Regions from separate parts of the Streptomyces sp. NPDC054887 genome, predicted to be linked through region 1. Evidence: riboswitches for the same ligand, from Rfam matches in the RefSeq annotation. Region 1 holds a riboswitch; the other holds the start of a gene.
The links. A riboswitch is a leader RNA that binds a small molecule or an ion and turns the genes downstream of it on or off. The one in region 1 is predicted to bind S-adenosylmethionine.
Positions count from the first base shown of each region.

Region 2: it holds a riboswitch for S-adenosylmethionine, as region 1 does, so the genes downstream of both, ACWGH0_RS27550 (aminotransferase class V-fold PLP-dependent enzyme) here and thrC (threonine synthase) in region 1, are expected to answer to the same signal.

Region 1 covers NZ_JBSGYQ010000009.1:89,869-93,112, forward strand. The annotation lists gene ACWGH0_RS07540 (cold-shock protein) at 1-45, opposite strand, end outside; gene ACWGH0_RS07545 (MoaD/ThiS family protein) at 493-768, opposite strand; gene thrC (threonine synthase) at 765-2,063, opposite strand; SAM riboswitch class I at 2,081-2,208, opposite strand; gene ACWGH0_RS07555 (glucosyl-3-phosphoglycerate synthase) at 2,384-3,244, shown strand, end outside.
Region 2 covers NZ_JBSGYQ010000061.1:14,375-17,618, forward strand. The annotation lists gene trpD (anthranilate phosphoribosyltransferase) at 1-920, shown strand, start outside; SAM riboswitch class IV at 1,025-1,141, shown strand; gene ACWGH0_RS27550 (aminotransferase class V-fold PLP-dependent enzyme) at 1,302-2,663, shown strand; gene ACWGH0_RS27555 (Lrp/AsnC family transcriptional regulator) at 2,759-3,040, opposite strand; gene ACWGH0_RS27560 (rhomboid family intramembrane serine protease) at 3,037-3,244, opposite strand, start outside.

The DNA of each region.
Region 1 (3,244 bases):
GTACCCCTTCTCCGCGTTGAACCACTTGACGGTGCCCTGAGCCATGCCTAACTCCCCTATTACTGGCCCTTGCACAGGACCGCACTTCGCGGGCCCTGGGTCAGACTCCTCCGCCCTCCGACAGGAGAGGGCGTGCGCCGGAACGCGTCGACCGCCGCTGAATGTATCTGCCCAACTGCCCTCTGCAACAGGTCAATCCGACGAGAAATCTGGGCATGGGGGAACGCGCGAAAGCGAATAATTCTCAGGTTTCCCGGGCAAGTCGGTCCGGACAAGTCGCACATGGGCGGGCAATTCGGTCCGGTACTTTGACTGCTTCTCACCGCGCGGGGCCGCATTCTCATATGCGTCCGGCACAGGCGGCGGAGGGGGCTTCCCCAACTGTACCGCGCTCAACCATGCAGAATTGCCCCCTCCGCTTTCTGTGGCGGAGGGGGCAATGAACGTGCGGAGAGGCGTGCGGGGCAATATCAGCCACTCACACGACCGAAATCAGCCTCCGGCGACGGCCGGAATGATCGAAACGCCGGCGCCGTCGGGCGTGGCGGTCTCCAGACCCTGCTCGAAGCGCACGTCGTCGTCGTTGACGTACACGTTCACGAAGCGGCGCAGCTTGCCCTGGTCGTCCAGCACACGGGCCGCGATGCCGGCGTGGTTCTTCTCCAGGTCGGCGATGACGTCGGCGAGGGTCGCCCCCTCGGCCGCGACCTCGGCCTTGCCGTCCGTGTACGTACGAAGGATGGTCGGGATGCGGACGTTGACACTCATGCGAGGCCAGCCTCTCGGAAAGAGTCCAGGTTGGGGCGGATGACGGCGGACTGGCCCGTCGTCGGGGCCACCGCCTCAAGGGTCTTCAGGCCGTCGCCCGTGTTGAGCACGACGGTGGTGAGGGTCGGGTCCAGCAGGCCGGCCTCGATGAGCTTCTTCGTCACGCCGACGGTCACGCCGCCCGCGGTCTCCGCGAAGATGCCCTCCGTCTCGGCCAGCAGCTTGATGGAGTCCACGACCTGCTCGTCGTTGACGTCCTCGACCGCGCCGCCCGTGCGCCGGGCGATGTCCAGCACGTACGGGCCGTCGGCCGGGTTGCCGATCGCGAGGGACTTGGCGATCGTGTTCGGCTTCTGCGGCCGTACGACGTCGTGCCCGGCCTTGAAGGCCGTCGACACCGGCGAGCAGCCCTCGGCCTGGGCGCCGAAGATCTTGTACGGCTTGTCCTCGACCAGCCCCAGGGCGATGAGCTCCTTCAGACCCTTGTCGATCTTCGTGAGCTGCGAGCCCGAGGCGATCGGGATGACGAGCTGGTCCGGCAGCCGCCAGCCGAGCTGCTCGCAGATCTCGTACGCCAGGGTCTTGGAGCCCTCGCCGTAGTACGGGCGCAGGTTGACGTTGACGAAGCCCCAGCCCTCGCCCAGCGGGTCGCCGATGAGCTCCGAGCAGAAGCGGTTGACGTCGTCGTAGTTGCCCTCGATGCCGACCAGCTCGCCGCCGTAGACGGAGGCCATGACGACCTTGCCCTGCTCCAGGTCGTGCGGGATGAACACGCACGAGCGGAAACCGGCCCGCGCGGCGGCGGCGCCGACCGCGCCGGCGAGGTTGCCGGTGGAGGAGCAGGAGAGCGTCGTGAAGCCGAACGCGCGGGCGGCCTCGACGGCGATCGCGACGACACGGTCCTTGAAGGAGTGCGTCGGGTTGCCGGAGTCGTCCTTCACGTACAGAGCACCGGTGACGCCCAGCTCGCGGGCCAGGTTGTCGGCCTTGACGAGCTTGGTGAAGCCCGGGTTCAGACTCGGCTTGCCGGCCACGTCGGCGGGCACGGGCAGCAGGGGCGCGTACCGCCAGATGTTGTCCGGTCCGGCCTCGATCTGCTTGCGCAGGCGCTCCGGGTCACCGAGCGGCAGCTCGTAGGCGACTTCGAGCGGGCCGAAACAGGAAGAACACGCGAAGATGGGACCGAGTTCGAATCGTTCTCCGCACTCGCGGCAGGAAAGCGCGGTGGCGGGGCCCAGGTCGACGGGCAGGGAATTCGTGGTGCTTGCATCGGCTTCAGCAGACTGCACAGCCATGGTGGCGAGGCCCTTTCTCCTCATCTTCCCCACGGCGCGTTTCGCCGTGAGACGGAATTGGCACCGTCCCCACCGTTACCTCGCGGTCGGCGGAATGGTTGCCGGGACTTCAACGGGCCGTTCCCTCAGTCCCTCTGGATGAGCGCTGTGGCGCCGGATCTGGACCCGGCGCGTTTGTCCCGCGGGCCCCCCGAGATGCGAGGGTCCTCCGCGTTGTTCAAGACTGTAACCGAACCCCCGGACGGTTGAGACAGTCGTCCGCACCGCGAGATGGATCACAGGACGAGCCGCGCCAGGCTCGCCGGACGAGGGAGAAGGCCGTGCTGGAAGAGGTGGAGCGCTGGCTTGACCTGCGGTCCTGGTCGACCGCAGACCGGCCGCTGGACCTGCTGCTGGCGGCCAAGACGCGACGCGGGCACACCGTGAGCGTGGTGCTGCCCGCCCTGGACGAGGAGGAGACCGTCGGCGACATCGTCGCGGCGATACGCCACGAACTGATGGAGGCCGTCCCGCTGGTCGACGAACTCGTCGTACTGGACTCCGGCTCCAAGGACCGGACGGCCCAGGTGGCGACCGCGGCGGGCGCGCGGGTCGTCCACCGCGACGCCGTACTCACCCGAATACCGGCACTGCCCGGCAAGGGCGAGGTGCTGTGGCGGTCGCTCTTCGTCACCGACGGTGACATCGTGTGCTTCATCGACTCGGACCTGAAGGACTTCTCCGCCTCCTTCGTGTCCGGCATCGTCGGGCCGCTGCTGACCGACCCCGACGTGCACTTCGTCAAGGCGATGTACGACCGGCCGCTGGGCGAAGCCACAGGTCAGGGCGGTCGGGTCACCGAGCTGGTCGCGCGTCCCATCCTCAACCTGCACTGGCCGCAGCTGGCCGGGTTCGTCCAGCCGCTGGGTGGCGAGTACGCCGTACGCCGCTCGCTGCTCGAACGCCTGCCCTTCCCGGTCGGTTACGGAGTGGAACTGGGCCTCCTCGTCGACTCCCTCCACACGGTCGGCCTCGACGCACTGGCCCAGGTCGACGTCGGGGTGCGCAAGCACCGCCACCAGGACGGGCAGGCGCTCGGGCGGATGGCCGCCACGATCTACCGGACGGCCCAGCTCCGCCTCTCGCGCGGCAACATCGTGCGGCCGGCGCTGACACAGTTCGAGCGGGGCGCGGACGGGGTC
Region 2 (3,244 bases), on a different contig from region 1:
ACGCCCAGATCGCCGGCTTCGCGGTCGCGCTGCGGGCCAAGGGGGAGACGGTCGGCGAGGTCACCGGTCTGGTCCGGGCGATGTACGCCCACGCCAACACCATCGAGGTGCCGGGCCGTACGGTCGACATCGTCGGCACCGGCGGCGACCTGGCCAAGACGGTCAACATCTCCACGATGTCGGCCATCGTCGTCGCGGGCACCGGCGCGAAGGTCGTCAAGCACGGCAACCGGGCCGCCTCGTCGGCGAGCGGCGCCTCCGACGTCCTGGAGAAGCTCGGCGTCAACCTGGAGCTGACGCCCCGGCGTGTCGCCGAGGTGGCCGAGGAGGCGGGCATCACCTTCTGCTTCGCCGTCAAGTTCCACCCCGCCCTGCGGTACGCCGCCAAGGCGCGCAAGGAGCTGGGCGCGCAGACGACGTTCAACATCCTCGGCCCGCTGACGAACCCCGCGCGGGTGAAGGCCCAGGCGGTCGGTGTCGCCGACGCCCGGATGGCCCCCATCGTGGCCGGCGTGCTCGCCGAACGGGGGAACTCCGCGCTCGTCTTCCGCGGTGACGACGGCCTCGACGAGCTCACCACGACGGCGACCTCGCGGGTGTGGACCGTACGGGACGGAGCGGTGGCGGAGCAGCCCTTCGACCCGCGCGACGTGGGCCTGGACATCGTGCCCGTCGAGGCGCTGCGCGGCGCGGACGCGTCGTACAACGCGGACGTCGCCCGGCGGCTGCTGGCCGGTGAGACCGGTCCGGTGCGGGACGCGGTGCTGCTGAACACGGCGGCGGCGCTGGTCGCCCTCGATCCGTCCGACGCGTCGCTGAACGATCAGCTCGCGGCCGGGATCGCCCGGGCAGCCGAGTCGATCGACTCGGGGGCGGCCCGCGCGGCGCTGGAGCGCTGGGTGGCGGCCAGCAACGCCTGAGCGCGGTTCCCGTCGAGGCGAGGCGCGGTCCCCGGCCCCTTTACGGGTCTCAAGAGGCGGACCGCGCCTTGCGTCGTCCCGATCTTGTGGCAAGATGCTTGACAGGTCATGAGTGACAGCGTTTTGGCCCCGGCTTGCTGTCCGGCAACCCTCCGTCCGTGGCGGGGTGCCCCGGGTGAAGACCAGGTCGTGGACAGAAAGGTCCACGGCAAGCGCGGACCCCTGCACACCCTGGGGTCCTGGTCCTCAAGGGAGCAGTCTCGTGAGCAAGCGAATGCGATAGGGCTCGAAGCCCCACTTCCGCACACCCTTTTCTCTTCACCTGCGCTGCCGCGTTCTCGCCGGCGCAGTGAATTCGCCTGCCCCACACGGGAGTTCGCCATGTCTGTCTCCACCGCTGCCGCCGACCGCGCTGTTTGTGCACCTCTGCCCGTTCTCGGCCACGATGTCCGTGTGCCGCTCGTGACCGGCGGCGAGGTCACCTACGCCGCCCTCGACTACGCCGCCAGCGCCCCGGCCCTCCAGCGCGTGTGGGACGACGTGGCGGCGTACGCGCCGTACTACGGCAGCGTGCACCGCGGCGCCGGCTACCTCTCGCAGCTGTCGACGGACCTCTTCGAGAACAGCCGCGCCACCGTCGCCGAGTTCCTCGGCTGCCGCGACGACGACCAGGTCGTCTTCACCCGCTCCACCACCGACTCGCTGAACCTGCTGGCCGCCGCCCTGCCCGCCGACTGCCAGGTGTTCGTCTTCGAGACCGAGCACCACGCGTCGCTGCTGCCCTGGCGCGACGCCCGGGTCAACTTCCTGAACGCGCCCCGCACTCCGGCCCAGGCGGTCGAGACGCTGGAGCGCGCACTGGCCGACCGCGATCCGTACGGCCCCGCCCTGGTGTGCGTCACCGGCGCCTCCAACGTCACCGGCGAGCTGTGGCCGGTGAAGGAACTCGCCGCCGCCGCGCACGCCCACGGCGCGCGCATCGTGCTGGACGCCGCGCAGCTCGCGCCGCACCACCCGCTGGACATCGCCGAGCTGGACGTCGACTGGGTGGCCTTCTCCGGGCACAAGCTGTACGCCCCGTTCGGCTCCGGCGTGCTCGCGGGCCGTGCCGACTGGCTGCGGAGCGCCGAACCGTACCTCGCGGGCGGCGGCGCCTCGCGCAAGGTCGCCCGCCGCGCGGACGGCGGCGTGGACGTCGAGTGGCACACCACGGCCGCCCGCCACGAGGCGGGATCGCCCAACGTCATCGGCGTCTACGCGATCGCCTCCGCCTGCAAGGCGCTCACCGAGGCCGGCTTCGACTCCCTGGTCGAGCGCGAGCAGCGGCTGGTGGCCAAGGTGCGCGAAGGGCTGGCCGAGGTGGGCGCCGTCCGGGTGCTCTCCCTGTTCGGGGACGACGCGCCCCGCGTCGGCGTCATCTCGTTCGTCGTCGACGGCTGGAACAGCTCGCACTTCGCCGCGGCGCTCTCCGCCGAGTACGGCATCGGCGTACGGGACGGCCTGTTCTGCGCGCACCCGCTGGTCCGCACGCTGCTCGGCAGCGACCCGCAGGATCCGGGCGAGTGCGGCGCCCCGGAGGCGGAGCCGGGTGAGCGGTCGCTGAACGCGATCCGCGTGAGCTTCGGCGCCGGCACGCCCGACGAGCACGTCGAGCGGTTCGTCGGCGCGGTCAAGGAGCTGGTCAGGGACGGTGCGAAGTGGAACTACCGCACCGAGGAAGGCCGCTGCGTTCCGGCGGTCTGACCGCCCCGGGCCCTCGGGCCCGTCGGCCGGCCCGCCCGGCCGCGCCGGTGCGCACGCGCCGCCGCGGCCGGCCGCTACGCGTCGAGGCCGGGCTGCTACGCGTCGAGGCCGATCGCGAAGGCCGCTTCCAGGTCGTGCTGCGAGTACGTGCGGAAGGCGACGTGCGTGTCGGTGCCCTCGACGCCCGGGATCTTGCTGATCCGGCCGGGGATGACGTCCGCCAGGTCGTCGTGCTTCGCCACGCGGACCATGGCGATCAGGTCGTACGTCCCGGTGACCGAGAAGACCTCGCTGACGCTGTCCAGCGCGGCGATCGACTCGGCGATCTCGGGGATCCGGTCCACGCTGGTCTTGATGAGCACGATCGCGGTGATCACGGTTGGCTTTCTCCCTCGGTGGCCGGCGCTGGGGTCCTCACTCTATCCGTACGCCGACCGCGCCCCCAGGCGTAGAGGAAGCCCGCGCAGAACCCCGCCACGTGCGCCAGGTAGGCCACCCCGGGCCCCGACCCGGCGCGCTGCGCCGCCACCCACTGGAGCGCGAACCAGAAGATCAGCACGATCCAGGCGGGGAAGCGCAGC